One region of the Pseudoalteromonas sp. APC 3893 genome, then DNA from elsewhere that is predicted to be linked to it. Evidence: predicted binding sites of a transcription regulator. Region 1 holds the regulator's gene; each other region holds the start of a gene.
The links. Region 1 encodes ArgR, which controls arginine synthesis, uptake and breakdown. Its sites were predicted from a motif close to ANTGAATANNTATTCANT; they were not measured.
Positions count from the first base shown of each region.

Region 2: QMA12_RS18280 (arginase family protein) is a predicted target of ArgR. The motif match lies at 2,778-2,795, and genes of this name have one in related genera.
Region 3: QMA12_RS00400 (OadG family transporter subunit) is a predicted target of ArgR. The motif match lies at 2,629-2,646, and genes of this name have one in related genera.
Region 4: QMA12_RS03435 (ester cyclase) is a predicted target of ArgR. The motif match lies at 2,877-2,894, and genes of this name have one in related genera.

Region 1 is NZ_JASDCD010000007.1:4,459-9,160, reverse strand. It holds gene ispB (octaprenyl diphosphate synthase) at 74-1,045, shown strand; gene mdh (malate dehydrogenase) at 1,142-2,077, opposite strand; gene argR (transcriptional regulator ArgR) at 2,328-2,795, shown strand; gene QMA12_RS10465 (Dyp-type peroxidase) at 2,792-3,691, opposite strand; gene QMA12_RS10460 (ABC transporter ATP-binding protein) at 3,727-4,702, opposite strand, start outside.
Region 2 is NZ_JASDCD010000022.1:15,327-20,028, forward strand. It holds gene QMA12_RS18265 (hypothetical protein) at 318-695, shown strand; gene cdd (cytidine deaminase) at 745-1,674, shown strand; gene udp (uridine phosphorylase) at 1,657-2,418, opposite strand; gene QMA12_RS18280 (arginase family protein) at 2,817-3,926, shown strand; gene QMA12_RS18285 (transporter substrate-binding domain-containing protein) at 4,058-4,702, shown strand, end outside.
Region 3 is NZ_JASDCD010000001.1:81,774-86,475, reverse strand. It holds gene QMA12_RS00410 (sodium ion-translocating decarboxylase subunit beta) at 1-506, opposite strand, end outside; gene oadA (sodium-extruding oxaloacetate decarboxylase subunit alpha) at 518-2,302, opposite strand; gene QMA12_RS00400 (OadG family transporter subunit) at 2,313-2,558, opposite strand; gene QMA12_RS00395 (DUF1328 family protein) at 3,094-3,264, shown strand; gene QMA12_RS00390 (hypothetical protein) at 3,317-3,508, shown strand; gene QMA12_RS00385 (TonB-dependent receptor) at 3,784-4,702, shown strand, end outside.
Region 4 is NZ_JASDCD010000001.1:751,161-755,862, forward strand. It holds gene QMA12_RS03420 (ester cyclase) at 1-159, opposite strand, end outside; gene QMA12_RS03425 (ester cyclase) at 169-1,134, opposite strand; gene QMA12_RS03430 (sodium/solute symporter) at 1,145-2,755, opposite strand; gene QMA12_RS03435 (ester cyclase) at 2,994-4,007, shown strand; gene QMA12_RS03440 (ester cyclase) at 4,066-4,702, opposite strand, start outside.

The DNA of each region.
Region 1 (4,702 bases):
CAAAATATCGAGCAGGCGCGTTTTTTGTTGTACAATCGGCTGCGTATACCCATTAAAATTGGCTCGGAGATCAATGGATATAAAAGCTATCCAGGCGTTAATCGAAAACGATATGAATGACGTCAATCAACTTATACATGCACAAATGCGCTCAGATGTCGCGTTAGTGAATCAACTTGGCTTATATATAGTTAATAGCGGTGGCAAGCGCGTTCGCCCTATGTTAGCTATTTTAGCGGCAAAAGCGCTTGGTTATAAAGGAAATGAACACATTACCTTAGCAACTATCGTGGAGTTTATTCATACCGCAACCTTATTACATGATGATGTTGTTGATGAATCAAACCTGCGACGCGGTACACCCACTGCGAATGCTGAATTTGGTAATGCAGCCAGTGTGCTGGTAGGTGACTTTATTTATACTCGCTCATTTCAGCTCATGGTGGGTATAGGCAAGATGCAAGTCATGCAAATACTGGCAGATGCAACCAATGTCATCGCTGAAGGTGAGGTATTGCAATTAATGAACTGCAATGACCCAGATACCAGCGAAGACAGTTATATGCAGGTCATCTACTCTAAAACAGCAAAGTTGTTTGAAGCAGCTACAGGACTTGCTGCCGTTATAACAGAACAAGACGATACGGTTCTAAAAGCACTCAACCTTTACGGTATGCATTTAGGTACTGCATTTCAATTAGTAGACGATGTACTTGATTACAATGCTGACGCTGAACAGCTTGGCAAAAATATTGGCGATGATCTCGCTGAAGGTAAACCTACCTTGCCACTTATTTATGCAATGCAGCAAGGCAATGCAGAGCAGGTTCAGCTAATCCGTGATGCCATAGAGCACAGCAACGGAATGGATCACTTAGAGGCTATATTAGCAGCGTTACGAGAAACAAACGCATTAGAATTTACTATGAATAAAGCAGATGAAGAAGCCGATAAAGCCATAGCTTGTTTATCTGTGTTAGCTGATTCACCTTATAAAGAAGCGTTAGTTAGCCTAGCCCGTATTGCGGTTGACCGAAACCACTAAAAACACGTATTACAATATATAACACTTCGAGCATAAAAAAAGCCTGCAAAAGCAGGCTTTTTTATTACCGCCAACTACTTGGCAGTAATAACAAGATTATGCGTTGATGAAATCAACACCTTCTTGAATGTCTTTTTTCAGTGTATCTAACATGTCGTTTTTAGCTTGTTGCTCAAACGCACTTAGCTCACCATAAGAAAGAATTTCTTCTACGCCGTTTTTACCTAAACGTACAGGGTGTGCAAAGTATTCTGCATCACCATCTTCAATAGCTACGTAAGCGTAATCTACAACGTCTTCGCCTTGTAAGCCCTTAACTAGAGACATACAAAAACGAGCTGCTGCAGCACCCATTGATAATGTAGCTGAACCGCCACCTGCTTTAGCATTTACGACTTCAGTACCTGCATTTTGGATACGTGGAGTAAGAGCTGCAACTTCTTCATCAGTGAAAGTAACGCCTTCAACTTGAGAAAGTAGCGGTAGAATAGTTGTGCCTGAGTGGCCACCAATTACTGGTACTTTTACAGTTGCAACATCAACACCTTTAAGCTCAGCAACAAATGCTTCTGAACGAATTACGTCAAGCGTTGTAATACCGAAAACACGGTTTGCATCATAAGTACCCGCTTTTTTGAATACTTCCGCAACGATTGGCACAGTGCCGTTTACAGGGTTAGTGATGATACCCACTAATGCTTTAGGGCAGTTAGCAACAATACCTTCAGCTAATGTTTTGATGATTCCAGCATTTACGTTGAATAAATCAGCACGATCCATACCTGGCTTACGTGGCATACCAGCAGGGATAAGTACAATATCACAACCAGTTAGCGCTTGATCTAATGCGTCAGCACCAAAACCTGCAACTTTAACATCTGTTGGGATGTGAGAAAGGTCAACAGCAACACCAGGAACAACTGGCGCAACGTCATATAGTGATAATTCAGAACCAGCTGGTAAACCTGTTTTTAATAATAAAGACAACGCTTGGCCGATACCGCCTGCAGCACCTAATACAGCAACTTTCATGGGAATTCTCCGTAATTTAAGGTAGAAAATATTTGTGGCACTAAGATAAAGAAATTAGCGCCTAAAAACAAATTTATCCTGCTTATTTTGCATATAATTTCGACCATAGTTGTAAATAAACTGTTCTATCGACAAAAGCATACCTCAAACAGCAACTTATTAGCTCTATTCACTAATAAAAACAACTACTGCATAAATATTCATTTTTGTGTAGAATTTAGGACATCAAACAACAAAACAGAAAATTGACATGCAACCACAAGATAAGCAAGAAGCGTTAGTTAAAGCCTTTAAATCACTTTTAAAAGAAGAAAACTTTGGTTCTCAAGGCGAAATTGTTGATGCCTTAAAAGAGCAAGGCTTTGATAATATAAGCCAAAGTAAAGTCTCACGCATGTTAAGTAAGTTTGGTGCAGTACGAACCCGTAACGCAAAACAAGAAATGGTTTACTGCTTGCCTGCAGAAATGGGTGTACCCACAGCAAAAAGCCCGCTACGCCAGCTGGTTATTGATATTATGCATAACGAAATGATGATCATTATTCGTACCAGCCCAGGTGCCGCACAGTTAATTGCTCGCTTGCTCGACTCTTTAGGTAAAGCCGATGGTGTGTTAGGCACCATTGCTGGCGACGATACAATATTTATTGCTCCAGCAAAAATATCTGAAATAGATGTCACACTAGAGCGTGTACGCATCTTATTCGATACCGTTTAAAGTTGTTTTAAAAAGTTAATTGATGGGGCGAAAAAAGCAGAGCCCATATCGGCTTGCGTAAAGTCGAGCCAATGGTCGTAGCAATCGCCCTGCCCTAACCTACTTTTTAATACTGTTTCAAATGCATCGCCTTGCGCTGCACAGCTAATCGATAAAATTCCTTGCTCATAAACATCACCATAAGGCATGCTTTGGCTTAACAATAACGCCTGACCGTGCTCATCTTTGAGCTCAGTACGTACCGCATGGCTCGTATCAACGCTAGGCTCTAATAAGTTATTATCTAACCGAGTACGACCCATTATTTGTTCTTGCTCATTGAGCGATAAATGCTGCCAAACACTTAGGTCATGCTTATAGCGTTGAACATGGATATAACTGCCTTGATCTTCAAAATGCCCAGGGTTATTTACCAACGCCGTAACACGCTTTTGTCGGCCATGGGGAGTATTTTCACCTAAAATAAAGCCATTAAAATCGCGACCATCTAAAAACCGAAAATTACGCACTTGTTCAACTAATTCAACATCAGGAGCGAACAACTGCAGTATTTGTAACGCAAAAAGGTGGTTTACATCTTCCCGATCAGAACGTATTTGTACAAATAAATCAAAAGGTTGAGCTCCCACAACATGATCGTTATGAGTGATATTAGGAAAGCTTTGAAGTTGACTTGGGATAAATTCTGGCAGTATATGCGGCCAGTACTGTGCACCTACAGCAACAAAACTAGATAGCATTGATTCTGAAAATTGATCGGCAAACTCATCCTGAATAGCACTAACTCGCTTTAATTTTTTGCGTAGTGACTCATCATGACCATCAAATACATTAAAAAACAAATGCAAACCGTGTAAGTTTGCTTCAGCACAAATCCCTGATTGCGCTTGCGCCATGGAACATCCTTAACTTAAATTGGACACAGCTTTAATTATTTATCAGTAAAAAAATTTACCGTGTGTGGTTTTATTTTTATTGTAACTAGGTCATTTATATCAAATGACTGCGCTAGTTCAGCGGCAACTTCAATCTCTTGCTCATTCACGACTACTTTATAAACATAGCTTGAACCAATAAAACGACGGCTTAGCACCTTAACTGTTTGCTCACATTGCACCGAGGCCGGCGTTAGAGTTAAATGATGCGGGCGAATATATAGCTGTCCACTATCAGTGCTATGGTGATGCGCAATAAGCGATTCGACCACTCCGTAGCATGTCGAATATTCAGTCGCCGTTAATACATCTGCATTTAAGTATATGCCCTGACCTAGAAACTCTGCAACCACCTTTGAGTTTGGAGCGCTAAAAAGCTGCTCTGGCGTGCCTTGTTGTGCAATTTTCCCTCGATGCATAACAGCCAACGTATCAGAAAACGCAAATGCCTCTTCTTTTGAGTGGGTAACAAACACGGCTGAAACCTGCTGATTTTTAATAATGCGGCGAATATCAGTAATTAATTCAAAACGAACTTGAGTGTCTATATTTGAAAAAGGTTCATCAAGCAACAGTAAGCTTGGCTTATAAGCCAATGCCCTAGCAATAGCAACTCTTTGCTGCTGTCCTCCTGATAACTGATGTGGAAAACGCATGGCACACCCTTGCAACTGCACTAACTCAAGCATTTCGTCAACACGTTGCTGCTTCTGGCTTTTATTCATTTTAGCTAAGCCAAATCCAATGTTATCTGCAACTGTTAAATGCGGGAACAACGCATAATCTTGAAACATCATACCAATATTACGATGCTCAGGTGCTAAAAAAGTATCCTCATCAGAAACCAACTTAGTATCAATGAACACCTTACCTTGATTAGCAGTAACAATACCCGCAATCGCTTTTAAAGTGGTTGTTTTACCACAACCGCTTGGCCCAAGCAGACAAACAATCTCATCTTTTTCAACAGTT
Region 2 (4,702 bases), on a different contig from region 1:
TAGGTAATGTCAGTACACAGTGTGCGCCGTGTTCACAAGGCTCGGCGCATATATTGCCAAAAAGGGAGTATTTAACTGCATTAAACACCACATTTTACCCCAGTCCTAAGTGATTTATGTTTTTATATGGTCACGATTACAAATAAAAGCGCAAAGAACTAAGCTCAGAAAATTCCGTTTTCGCTCAATAAATATAGTACTTTTATCTGGAAATCACTCATGGTCTGACCTGTTTGGATGGTATTTCTTGACTCGCTCCAATAAAAAATTACAATACTCCGCTTTTTGGCACTTCATCAATTAACCGAGTCTATTGTATGTCTAATGTTTCAACTTGCATCACATTTGATGCATCCACATCATTAATAATGATGACATTAAAAGGGACTGCAAGTGCACAGGATGTGATTAATTTTTATCAGATTGCCCAGCAGTATGGCGAAATGTATAGCAGCAACAAGCTACTGGTCGACGTGTCTGAGCTCAGTCACGATTTTCCAGCCAGCGAGCTTTTAAGTATTATGCCGACTATATCGGGTTGGCTAAAAGACTACCTGATTGCCAGAATAGTCAGTTTTGATGGTTTTATGCACGACTTGTTTCTGCAAAAAGCCAAGCGGTTTAATATAGCAGCAGAAAACTTTGAGTGTTTTGCTACTGCGAAAAGTTGGTTGGAAAATCAATCTGGTAATTAGTCGCTGAACATTTTACACTGTGTAGCCATTAAATAAGTAAAATTTGTTTATGACTTCATCAACATCTTCTTCGCATATCAATTCAATAACAGGGCACACTTTCGAATTTGCTGAACCTGCGCGTAATGCATTGTTCAATCAAGTTAAATCACAACAGGGTCGATTAAATACAGCTGATATTAATGCACTTTGCGCTGAGCACTCACTCACTCAAGCACAATTACTCAGGGCTTGTTTACCTATTGCCTCTTTATTTGCTGTGGCGCCTATATCTCAGTTTTTAGTGGGGGCAATCGTGGTGGGCTTAGATGCACAGCAACAGCCTAGTTTTTATTTTGGTGCTAATGTTGAATTTGCTCATCAGCCGCTGAGTTTAGTGGTTCACGCTGAGCAATCAGCAATAAATAATGCTTGGCTCAATGGTGCTAAGTCTATTGTTAAAATAGCGATTAGTGATGCACCTTGTGGTTATTGCCGCCAATTTATGAATGAGTTGGCAGATGCGGAAACTTTCGATATTTTATTGCCAACTCAACAATTTAAACTCACCGAATTGTTGCCGGCTGCGTTTGGACCTAGGGATTTGGGTAATAAATATAGTTTGTTTAATCCGGATCCACAATCTGCTCATGTGGATACAAACTCTGGGGTTTGTCCTGTGCTTATTGAGCAGGCAAAGCAAGCTTATGTTCCTTACACGCAAAACTTTAGTGCGGTAAAAATAACCACATTTAACCATGGCAATTTTTATGGACGTTATGCTGAAAATGCAGCCTATAGTCCAAGTCTTGCCCCATTACAAAGTGCAATTAGTCAGCTTTATTTGGCAGGTTTAAGTTTGGATAATAAAACGGTTGAAAAAGTAGAATTATTACAATCTGAAGGTGCAGAAAATCAACTGCAAGTGAGTGAAGCTGTGCTGGCAAGTTACGATAACTTACCAGCTTTACAAAGCTATAGTTTAAGCTTTACTCAGTAGCACTTTAGCGGCTTCAAGTACCACGGCAACTGATTTTTTCTCAATCTCGCCGTGGTCAACATTGGGTATTTCTTGGCGCGTTCTATTTACTAATACCCCTGCCACACAGGCAGCTTTTAAACCTAGTGCTGCACACATGGTGAATAACGTAGCCGATTCCATTTCGTAATTCATTACGCCAAGCTTTTGCCATTCTTCGCAGCTACCTTGGAACGCTTTTGGCACGTAACCTGAGTAGGTATCATAGCGTTCTTGACCAGGGTAAAAGGTATCGCTTGATGCTGTTATACCGATATGAAAATCAATATTTAAGTTATTACAGGCGTTAACCATGGCTTGGGTCGCAAAAAAATCAGATACGGCAGGGTAATTAAGTGGCGCAAAGTGCTGGCTTGCACCATCTAAGCGAACAGACGCTTGGCTAATTAAAATATCACCTTCATTAATATGTGGCTGAATAGCCCCTGTGGTACCAATGCGTAAAAATGTATCAACACCTAATTGAGCTAGCTCTTCTACTGCAATAGATGTTGATGGGCCGCCAATACCAGTTGAACATATCACAACAGGTTGGCCGCTAAGTAAGCCTAAATAAGCATGAAATTCTCGGGTTTGTACTAAACAACGTGGATTTTCCAAAAAACTAGAGATGCGCTCAGCTCTATCAGGATCGCCTGGCACGATTGCTAACGTTGCGCCTTGTAAATCGTCGCGAGTAAGTCCTAAATGAAAAACCTTTTCCATAATGTTGCCTTTTAAATCATATGAGTATTGTCAATCTAACATCATTACTATTATGACATTGCCTGTACAGGACGGATGTCCGCTTTAGATTATCAGCTTTATTCATTCTCTTTGAATATTCAATCACTGAAGCAAATTAATCAATTTACACAACGGTTGACTTGTTTAAACAGACACTATATCTATCCTTTAATATACTTAATTTGAATCTATGCGTTGTTTTTAATTTATAGCTAAAGCTATGTTACATAAAGATAAATTTATTTTTCTACGTGCCTTTGTAAAATTGACTTTGTTGTCATGTTTTATGAAATGACCACCATGAAGGTTTTATTAAATTTATTTTCAACAGCGTCTTTTTTGCATAACTACGCAAAAACACAGAGTAAGGAATCGTAATGAGCACACAATGGCAAACATTTAAAAGCAAAGTTGAACACTGTTTATGTCCACCGGGTGATGGAGTTTTCACTGTTAATACGGCAAAAGAGCGAAAAGCGGCGTTACGTAACAAGCTGTACGGTCAAGAAGATAACGTAGAGCCTTTGTGGCGTGACTCGTTAGAGACTTTATCACAGAGTCCTTATAAAGCGGTTACTCTTGGGATCAGCTCTGATTGTGGCGGCGGTATTTTACGTGGTGCTAACTGGGGACCTTTATTTTTGCGCTCGACCTTGATTGACCAACAACCCCAAGCGAAATCTTTTGACTTAGGTGATGTACGTGTTATCCCACATTTGCTGCATGATAAATACTTAAATGATGCAACGATTAGCAATTGTCAAAAGGCGCTCTATGATAATCCTAATAGTGATTATTACGTGAGCCCACTGTCAATTACCGAAGATGTTTGTGACAGCTTTTATGCTACGTTTAGCGATAAAGGTATTTTTGGTATCGGTGGCGACCACTCTATCAGTTACCCACTGACAAAATCGTATTTAAAAGCTAAGCGCGAACAGGGTAAACGTACTGCCATTATTCATTTCGATGCGCATACCGATTTACTTGTTGAGCGTTTAGGTATCGATTTATGCTTTGGCTCATGGTGCACGCATATTTTAGAGTTCTTACCTGCGCCGCATCACCTTATTCAATTTGGTATTCGCTCAAGTGGTAAGCCTAAAGAGCACTGGGAGTCGACCTTTGGTATTAAACAACATTGGGCGCATGAAATCATTGAACGTGGCGCGCAAGAAGTTGCTAGTGAAGTGATTGCTCAATTAAAAGCTGATAATGTAGACGAACTCTATGTAAGCTTTGATATTGACGCTCTAGATGAAGAATTTGCTTCGGCAACGGGTACTCCCGAAGGTAATGGTCTAACGCCAAAGCACGCGTTAGATATCCTAGCGGCATTGGCTGATGAGTTTCCAATAACGGGGGCTGATATGATGGAAATAGCGCCATTTACCGACAGTTCCTTAGTAGGTCAATCAAGCTCAGAAACCACGTTGAGGGAAGGTGCAAAAATTTCAGCATTTTTAATCAATGCAATGAACAGATAACCTTTTAGAGAAAAATCTCAAAAACAGGCTGTTATGGCCTGTTTTTTATTCACTTATCAGTAAATTAGCGCTATATTTAGACGACAATATAACAATTTATGCGGAGTCGATTATTATGTGCGAGAAACAAAGTGATTAAATGGAGCTTATTATTTTTGGTTATTATGAGTCAGCAATGCCTAGCTAAGCTCAATATAGTGACCGAAAATTTCCCCCCAGCACAATACCTTGACGATAACCAGCAACTGACTGGTCATGTGGTAGAAAAAGTGCGTAAAGCCTTGGATGCGTCCTCGATTGATTATTCTATCACCATTAACAGTTGGAACACTGCATTTAACACTGCTTTGCGTGACCCACAAACGTGTATTTTTTCTGTATCACGGTCACAAGAAAGAGAAGAAAAATTTTTATGGATTGCCGAGTTAGCTAAATTAGATGCATACTTTTATGCACTTGGCTCAAAAGATATTAAGTTAGAAAACACTGAACAAGCGAAAAAATACCGGGTTGCTGTACTAAAAAATAATTACAGCCATCAGTACTTACTATCAAAAGGGTTTGAAGACGGAACAAACCTTCTACCGATGGATAGTTTTGATAATATATTTAATATAGTTCGTAGCCGCCAAAACAGTATAGACTTAGTTATTTTGCCAAAGCAAAGGGCTGACTTTCAACAGAGTAAGCAAGTAGCGAAGGATAGTCTACAACCCCTATTACCACTCAATATTAAGCAACCTTCATTATATTTTGCTTGTAATAAAAAATTAGAT
Region 3 (4,702 bases), on a different contig from region 1:
ACTGCAATTGCACCTAATAAATCAGGCGCTAATTTTGATGCTAAGAAGATAGCCGTTGGGCCATCAGCACCACCAATAATAGCGATAGCTGATGCATCTTGTAATGAGAACTCAAAGCCTGGTACATAGTTAAGTAAAATCGCCCCAAATAATGTAGCAAAAATACCAAATTGAGCCGCAGCACCAAGCAACATCATTCTCGGGTTTGCAATTAAGGCACTAAAGTCTGTCAGTGCCCCTACTCCCATAAAGATCAGTAACGGAAACACACCAGTATCAATACCAATATGATAAACGTAATATAATAAGCCACCAGGGTCTGATAAGCCCGCTACTGGAATATTTGTTAAGATTGCACCAAAGCCTATTGGTAATAGTAATAGTGGCTCAAAGTTTCGTGCAATTGCGAGGTACAACAATAGGCACCCTACTGCAATCATGATTAACGCAGGAAAAGTGAAATTTGCTATACCCGTTGCTTGCCAGAGGTTTAATAACGCGTCCATCCTCTATACTCCTAAGCCATTGCAATCATTGCTTCGCCTGTGGCAACAGAGTCACCTTCAGCAACTAAAAGTTCAGCAATAGTTCCACTGTGAGTAGCGCGAATTTCTGTTTCCATCTTCATCGCTTCCATAATCATCACAACATCACCTGCGTTAACTGTTTGACCCGCTTTCACTTTAATCTTGAAGATGTTACCTGCAAGCGGAGCATTCAAAGTTTCGCCCGATGCTACCGACGCAGACTGCGGAATTAACTCACTGTCTTTGAGTGTTACCTCTTTTAGTTCACCGCCTTGTGCAACGACAACATCATATACTTTACCATCAACTTTTACGCTGTACTGCTCAGCTTTAACTGTGTTGTTATTAGATTTATTGCTTGAAGAAGGTTTGTCTTGCTTAGCTGACTCAGCACTTGGCACCGCTTCAAACGCATCTGGGTTGTTGCGGTTTTTCAGAAATTTCAAACCAATTTGTGGGAATAATGCATATGTTAATACATCATCAATTTGCTCATCAGCAAGGTCTAAACCTTGTTCTTGTGCTTCTTTTAGTAGTTCAGCTTGCAATGTTTCAAGTTCTGGTTGCAGTACATCAGCAGGGCGACAAGTAATTGCCTCACTACCATCAAGTACACGTTCCTGTAATTCTTTATTCATTGGCGCTGGTGTTGAACCATATTCGCCTTTAAGTACACCTGCAGTCTCTTTTGTGATGGTTTTATAACGTTCACCGGTCAATACATTCAATACTGCTTGAGTACCAACAATTTGTGAAGTTGGTGTAACTAATGGTAAGAAACCTAAATCTTCACGTACGCGTGGGATCTCAAGTAGAACCTGATCCAGTTTATCTGCTGCGCCTTGCTCTTTTAGCTGGTTTTCCATATTAGTTAACATGCCACCTGGCACTTGAGCTAACAAGATACGGCCATCTACACCTTTTAAGCTCCCCTCAAATGCCGCATACTTTTTGCGCACATCACGGAAGTAAGCCGCGATTTCTTCTAACTGATTTAAATCAAGATCGGTATCACGCTCAGTACCTTCGACAATTGATACTATTGTTTCCGTCGCGCTGTGACCGTAGGTCATACTCATTGATGAAATAGCGGTATCAAGCATATCAATACCAGCATCTATGGCTTTTTGATAAGTTGCTGTACTCAAACCTGTTGTTGCATGACATTGCATAGCGATAGGAATAGAAACGGTTTCTTTTAGCCCTTTAATCAATTCCTCACAATCATAAGGCTTAAGCAAACCTGCCATATCCTTAATACAAATTGAGTGACAGCCTAAATCTTCTAACTGCTTGGCTAAAGTAAGCCACATATCAAGTGTGTGCACTGGGCTGACAGTATATGAAATCGTGCCTTGTGCATGAGCTCCCACTTTCACAGCGGCTTTAATTGCAGTTTCAAGATTTCGCACATCATTCATCGCATCAAAAATACGAAATACATCAACACCATTTTTGTGGGCACGTTCAACAAATTTTTCTACAACGTCATCAGCATAATGACGGTAACCTAAAAGGTTTTGCCCACGAAGTAGCATTTGTTGCTTCGTGTTTGGCATTGCTTTTTTAAGCGCACGGATGCGTTCCCACGGATCTTCACCTAAGTAACGAATACATGAGTCAAACGTTGCCCCACCCCAAGATTCAATAGACCAATAACCCGCATTATCAAGTTTTTCAGCAATTGGTAGCATATCGTCTAAACGCATACGTGTTGCTAATAAAGATTGATGCGCGTCTCTGAGTACTAGCTCAGTTAATTTTAATTTAGCCATGAGTCACCCCTTATGATTTTTGTTTATTTTTGTACTGAGCGATTGCAGCACTGATAGCAGCAACATGTGCACTTGGCACACCTTGGGCTTTAATAGATGGTGTACGAGCAGCCTCAACCACAGGTTCTTCAAAGCGGCTCATTATTTTAGACATAAAGATAATTGCTGAAATTAACAGCGATAAGAATACGAAAACGCCCACCATTCCAGTGACCATTAAATTTGCTGCTGTCGCAAGTAGTTGTCCTATGTCCATGCTGCTCCCCCTTGATTACTAAACTTATAGTTTTAATTTACCAACCTAAAACAGGTAAAAAATCACTTTATATAAATAATTATGCACCAATCATAACAAAGAAATAGACCAAGTCCAACACTTTGTAAATTGGTAAAACCAATTAATATTAAGCTAACATATCCACATTAAAGTTAACACCGTACATTTTGCTATTATTTTCTGAGATATAGACAATATAAATAATGAATATAGTTAAAAGTTATAACTATCCTGCATACTGTTGATTAAAAAATCATGATAGCAGTTTGAATCTGCACTAAATTTAAGAGGAAATGCCTCACCATGTTAAATTGGTCTTACCAAGGAAGGCATTTAATAACACGTTATTTTTTATTTTAAGAATAAGTTACACGTAATAAAGTAAATATTACTTACAGTGCGCTTGTCTTTCTTTGTAATAACCCTATTAGACATTGATTTTAAAGTACTTTTATTTATGGCACATAACTGGCATTAACCATATCGAACAAATTTACAAACCAAGGAGACAACAATGTTACGCTGGACAATTACATTTTTAGTTATTGCACTTATTGCTGCAGTGTTAGGTTTTGGTGGTATCGCAGGTGCCGCAGCAGGAATTGCCAAAATTATATTTTTTATCTTTTTAGTATTATTAGTTATTTCACTCGTTTCAGGTGCGCTTAGAGGCAAAACCCCTTAACAGGAAATTAATTTAAACACTAATACATACATTACTTACAAGGAATTACATTATGAAATCAACAACAGTCAAAACAGCCGTTATCGCACTTTTCGCAAGTTTTTTTATCATGGGTTGTGAAGACAATCATGCAGAAGAAGCTGGTGAGCGCATTGATGAAGCAGTAACAGACGTACAAAATGGTGTTGAAGACGCCTGTGAAGAAGTTAAAGAAGGCGTAAATGCTGAAGAAACTAACTGTTAATCCATAATTAATAGTAAACAAAAAACGACTCACCTGAGTTGTTTTTTGTTTACTTTAAACGATCTGTCACCTATCCCCCCCTCAAAAAATACCTCTAAATATCAAACTTACACACTACTAATTTTACTGAAAAACTGGAGCAAATATTTTTTTCTAAAAATTTATTATTTGTATGTCCTAAATTTGCAACTATCTTTAAATAGCTAATTAAAGGTATCGTTAGCGTACCTTCAGTTGTTTTTAGCCTAATTATTATAAATATTTGGGAGATTACAATGTTAAAAAATAAAGTGTCACTCGGTGTAAAATCAGCCTTCAGCGCAGGATTTATATCAACTGCATTAATTTATACCCCCCTCACGATAGCCGAAGAAGAAACAACGATAGAAAAAGATGTAGAAGTTATTTCAGTTACAGGTAGCCGAATACGTCAACCTGGAGCTGTATCCGCCAGCCCAATAATATCAATTGGAGAAAAAGAGCTTGGATTCCAACAAGAGCCTGAGGTAGAACAAATTTTAAGAAGCCTTCCTGCAACAGTTCCTGGAGATGGCAGTAATGTAAATAATGGTTCCGGAGGAGCAGCAACTATAAACCTAAGGGGTCTGGGCGCACAACGTTCATTAGTACTAATGAACGGCCGTCGTATGATCCCATACAATTATAATGGTGCAGTTGATAGCTCAACAATCCCGAGCGCTTTGATTGAACGTATTGATATTGTCACTGGTGGTGCATCAGCAGTATATGGCTCCGATGCAATTGCTGGGGCAGTAAACATTGTTCTGAAAGACGACTTTCAAGGGGTGGTTTTTGACGCAAAACATTCTGAAACAGGTGATGGTGATGGTGATAAGGATAGTTTCAGTTTAACTCTAGGCTCAAATTTAGCTGATGATAAAGGTAATGTTGTACTTTCTCTTGGCTGGATGAAACGAGATCAAATATTATTAGGTGATCGTCCTCTCGGTCTTTTAGGTATTGAAACTGCGAGCGGTGCAAACTATGAGCAATTTCTAAATAGCGAACCACCAATTCCTGCTCCAGAGGAATGTAGCGGCCCTAACTCTGTTGAAAGCGGTGGTTCTACTACGGCATTTCCGACTCGCTTTGCTATCGTTGGAGCTGGCCAAACTGGCGCAGGGCAATTTAGAAACGATGGTACTTTAGAGTCTGATACTTGTAGTGTGTTTA
Region 4 (4,702 bases), on a different contig from region 1:
TTGTTCCCAAATGCGGTGTGTTATACGCAAAATGTAATCAACGATATCGACAAACTCGTCATCAAAGCCTATTAAAAGCTGCTGCTTGTTACCTTGCGGATTTAACACGTTTGCTAATGGTAGCCAGTAAGGTTGGGTCATATTATTGTGTTTATTCATACTTACCTCTTATTTAGCTGCAGCTATTTTGCGTTGCATTTGCTCAAAAATATCAATGCCCATACCATCTAATAAGTGAGGGATATCAATAGCGACCCAGTTTTCTTTTAAAATACCGTTTTCGCAGCGCCAAAAATCCATAACTCGCGGGAACAGCTTATTGCCTGAAGGCGGTAAACCTAACCAGTCTGCGCCGGTGTGAGTTCCGTACATATGTGGCCAGCCACCGGTGGCTACAAAGTTATCGTGACTCACTAAACACAGGGTTTTATTAATGCCGCGATCAGGAAACCCTTTTAAAAATGGCCCTTGGTGATGCTCTCTAAAACCGCTAATACCACGGGTTGTGCCTATGCCTGCAGGACCGTACCAAATAAAATTTGGGTGCCAGTATTTTTCTAAATTAATGCTGTATAAATCTTCGCCATCGTAGCGGCCAAGCTCTGTGAGCATATCAACTACGAGTTGCTCGTTAGTTTGGCTAAGCTCCTCGCTTTTTGCAGTCAATGGGACGCCATCAAGTGTAGTGGGGGGCATTACTAAGCCTGAATAGCCTAAGCTTGGGCGCAGTGGATTTACGCCTACTTGGTTCATTACATCAATGAAGTCTAAAAAAGTATAAACATTAACAATTTGATTGTTTTCTATTTGCGCCATTTCGCTGTATCGAATAAAGACACTTTTACCGCTGGCAGGGATCCCCAATAATGGCTGGGAAAATGTGCCGGTAAAGTAACCGGTGGCACAGATCCATTGCTCGCTTTTATAGTCGCCTTGAATAGAGATAAATGGTTTACGCTCTATATCCGGTAATGCGTTTTTAAGTACTGCAAAGTAGTTATTAATGACATTTTCTTTTGTGCTAATAGGCTCAAAAGGGTGGCTTACCTGCCATTTAACGGAGTCTGCGAGTAATGCTTGATTTGGTAATTCTGCAGCGCTAAAGTTTTCAAAAAGTTGTTCTAAAATATTCATTTATTTCACCTTACACAAAATATTCAAATAACATGAGGGAGACAAAACTCAGTACAAAAAAGCCAAGTAACCAGTAGTTGATTGAGTCGAACTTACCAGGCACTAAGTACCAGCCATTTTCTTTTTCTGGGCGATTTTGTTCTTTAAATGCTTTTAGTTGGCCTTTAATCGTGTATTCGTTGTAATCATTTTGAAAGCCATCAAATGCAATGCTTAATGCAATACTAAATAGCACACAGGTAATGGCGCCTATTGCACAGTACCAAGGCCACGCAATATCGGTATAAAGGGCACATACAGCAACGGTTACAAACGATATCAAAGTACCTATTAGCAATCCTTTTTCGGTGGTGTGTTTAGAGAAAAAACCTAGAGCAAACATTCCCAGTTGAGCACCAACAAAGTAAGAGCCAACTTTGGTGAGTATTTCTAAAATTGAGCCTTCGCTATAAAGGTGGTACATAATTGCAGGCACAATAATGATCACAGCCCACCCTAAGGTAAATAAACGAGTAACGTTTAAGTAATGGACATCATTTTTATCTGGCGCAAAGTACTTTTTATAAAAGTCGATGGTGCTAATGGTCGAAAGCGAATTAAGTGCTGAATCAAGGCTCGACATAGAAGCTGCCATGACTGCTGCGGCTATAATCCCCATTAATCCTGGTAGGCCATAATCGGCTGCAAACTGTAGGATAATTAAATTGTCGTTTTCAAATGTGCGTCCACCGTAATAGCTATAGAACAACACACCCATAACTATAAAAAAGAGGTAGATAAAAAATGCAATGAAGCCCATAAGTAGGTATGACTTTTTGGCATCACCAATATTTTTAGCTGCAAGCGTGCGTTGTACCATCATTTGGTTAGTGCCATACACAGTAATATGGTACAGCGACATGGCTAGCACACCGGACCATACGGTGGTCACTTGTGTAAAGTCGAACGAGAAGTTGAGTGGGTCTAACTTACCTTGTGTTTTTAACTCTGCCAGTGTTGAACTAAATGAACCGTCCATAGAGGTAATTAGCGCATACATAATAATACCAGCGCCAATAAACAAAATGCCCGACTGAATTACATCAGTCCAAATAACCGCGGTTATGCCACCTAGCATGGTGTAAATAAGAGCGATAATAGTGACTAAAAATATTGCTGTAATAACGTTTATATCAACAATAAATGCCAGTACTAAGGATGTGGCATAAAGCACGGCGGCTGAGCCCATTGTTTGCGAAATAAGCCAAATTGTGGAGATTAAAATACGTGCTTTTTTTCCAAATCGCCGTTCTTGGTACTCGTAAATAGACGCGACACCGGCATTATAAAAAAACGGGAAAAACAAACACACCACAGCCACAATAACCAGTGGGTAGTTTAAGTGAATAGCAATAACAGAAAGGCCTTCTTTGTATGACCACGCAGGTGCGCCTAAAAAGGTAAGGGCACTTACATAGGTAGCCACTACCGATATGCCGATGGCCCACCATGGTGTAGTTTTTCTGCCAATATAAAAGTCATTAGCACTACTCACCTTTTTACTTATTACAAATCCAAGTATGAGATTAGCAATAATGTACCCGATGAGAATGCTCCAATTCAATAATCCAAAATCATTCATAATTAATCCTGTTAGATTAGGTTTTACGGGCTTAAGAGCCTATTTGTATTTTTTATTTTGAATCATCATGAATCACTTTGACTTCGAAGTCAATTGTCATTAGTATTATTTTAAACCAATTTATAACTTATTATTCACAGGCTTTTAATTACTCTTTAAATAGAATACATTTTGCTAATGCATATTTATGTGCGGCTTGAGAGTTTAAATTTGACTGCGAAAACAACAAGGAAACATCATGGCAGAAACAATCAATAATAAGCAGCTGGTTCGTCAATTCCATGCTGCATTAGAAAAAACGCAAGGTACTGATTTAAATTTAGTATTTAATAAATACATGGTGGATGATTACCGCTTTAAAGGGGTACACCCGTTTAATGAGCTGAATAATATTAATGCTGTCATTGCACAAGTTTGGCAGCCGTTATTTCGATCGTTTAGTGCACTGCAACGCCGTGAAGATATTTTTATTGCAGGGCAAAGTGAAGCGGATGGCGGCGAGTGGGTTATGAGTATGGGTCACTTTATGGGCTTATTCGATAACGATTGGCTAGGCATTGCCCCTTCTCATAAGCTGGTGACTATTCGCTACGCTGAGTTTAACTGCGTTAAAGATGGGCAAATTGTTGAAACAGGTTTTTTTGTCGATATTATTGGCTTAATGCTGCAAGTTGATTTAAATCCGCTACCGCTCTCTACTGGGCAATACTTTACTTACCCAGGCCCGCGTACTCACGATGGCATACGCTTAGGTAAAAGCAATGATGAGCAAAGTGAAAAAACCATGGCGCTAGTGAATCAGATGATTGATAACCTTACAACGCTTAACAAAAGTGGTATTGATACATGTCCGCCTGAAGTACTTGCAAAAACGTGGGATAAAAACATGGTGTGGTATGGTCCTGCCGGCATAGGTGCTACATATACTATTGAGCGATACCAACAACAACACATGTACCCGTTTAGAGAAGGGTTAACGGGTAAAGTGTTTAATGGCCATATTTGCCGTTTTGCCGAAGATGAATTCGCCTGCTTTTTTGGTTGGCCGAATTTAACTAATACTGCGATTGGGGGGTTTTTAGGCTTACCCGGTGCGAATACCCCAGCTGATATGCGCGTAGTTGATGTTTACCATCGTGAAGGCGATAAACTAGTGGAGAACTGGGTGATTATTGATATCCCTTATTGGCTAAAACAGCAAGGGTTAGATATTTTAAAACGCATGCAAAGTATTGCAAACCCAGGAGCATAGTAGGGTTAATTTATAAAAAAGCTCTGTTATTACAGAGCTTTTTACATTTTAAGGGCCGTTAGGGAGCAAAGTTTAAGTAGCGCGCTTTGCTAAGCTCTTTCATACGTGCGAGTACGTCTACACCTATTTGATGATAAACGTCGAGCATATCTATTAATACCCAGTTTTCGCGGATGAGATTGTTTTCAGTACGCCAAAAATCTAAGCTACGCATAGTAATGTTTTGATTTGCAGGCGCAATACCTAACCATCCATCGTGGCTTATGGTCATGCTCATACCTGGCCATGCGGTAAACCCGACATAGTTTGCATCGGCAAATAAATAACCTTTGCTAGCATCGCCAACACGGTTGGGCAGGGCGTTTAAAAATGGAATTTGGTGCCAGTTTCTAAAGCCTTTTATACCCCGTGCGGTTCCTATCGTACTTGGCCCATACCAGCTACAGTGTGGGTGCCAAAACTGTTCTAGCTTCATAGCTGCTATACCACCTGTTGCATAAAACCCCAGATGCTCACACATATCGCCGACAAGTTTTAAACTTTGTGCTGCTTGCTCTGTATTATATGGGCTTGTGATTAACCCATCTTGAGTGGCTGGGCCTGGTACATGCCACTCTTTTCCTAAGCTAGCAGAGAGCGGCCACACATTGGCTTGCATCATTACTTCAGGAATATCCCAAATAGCTTGTACTTCA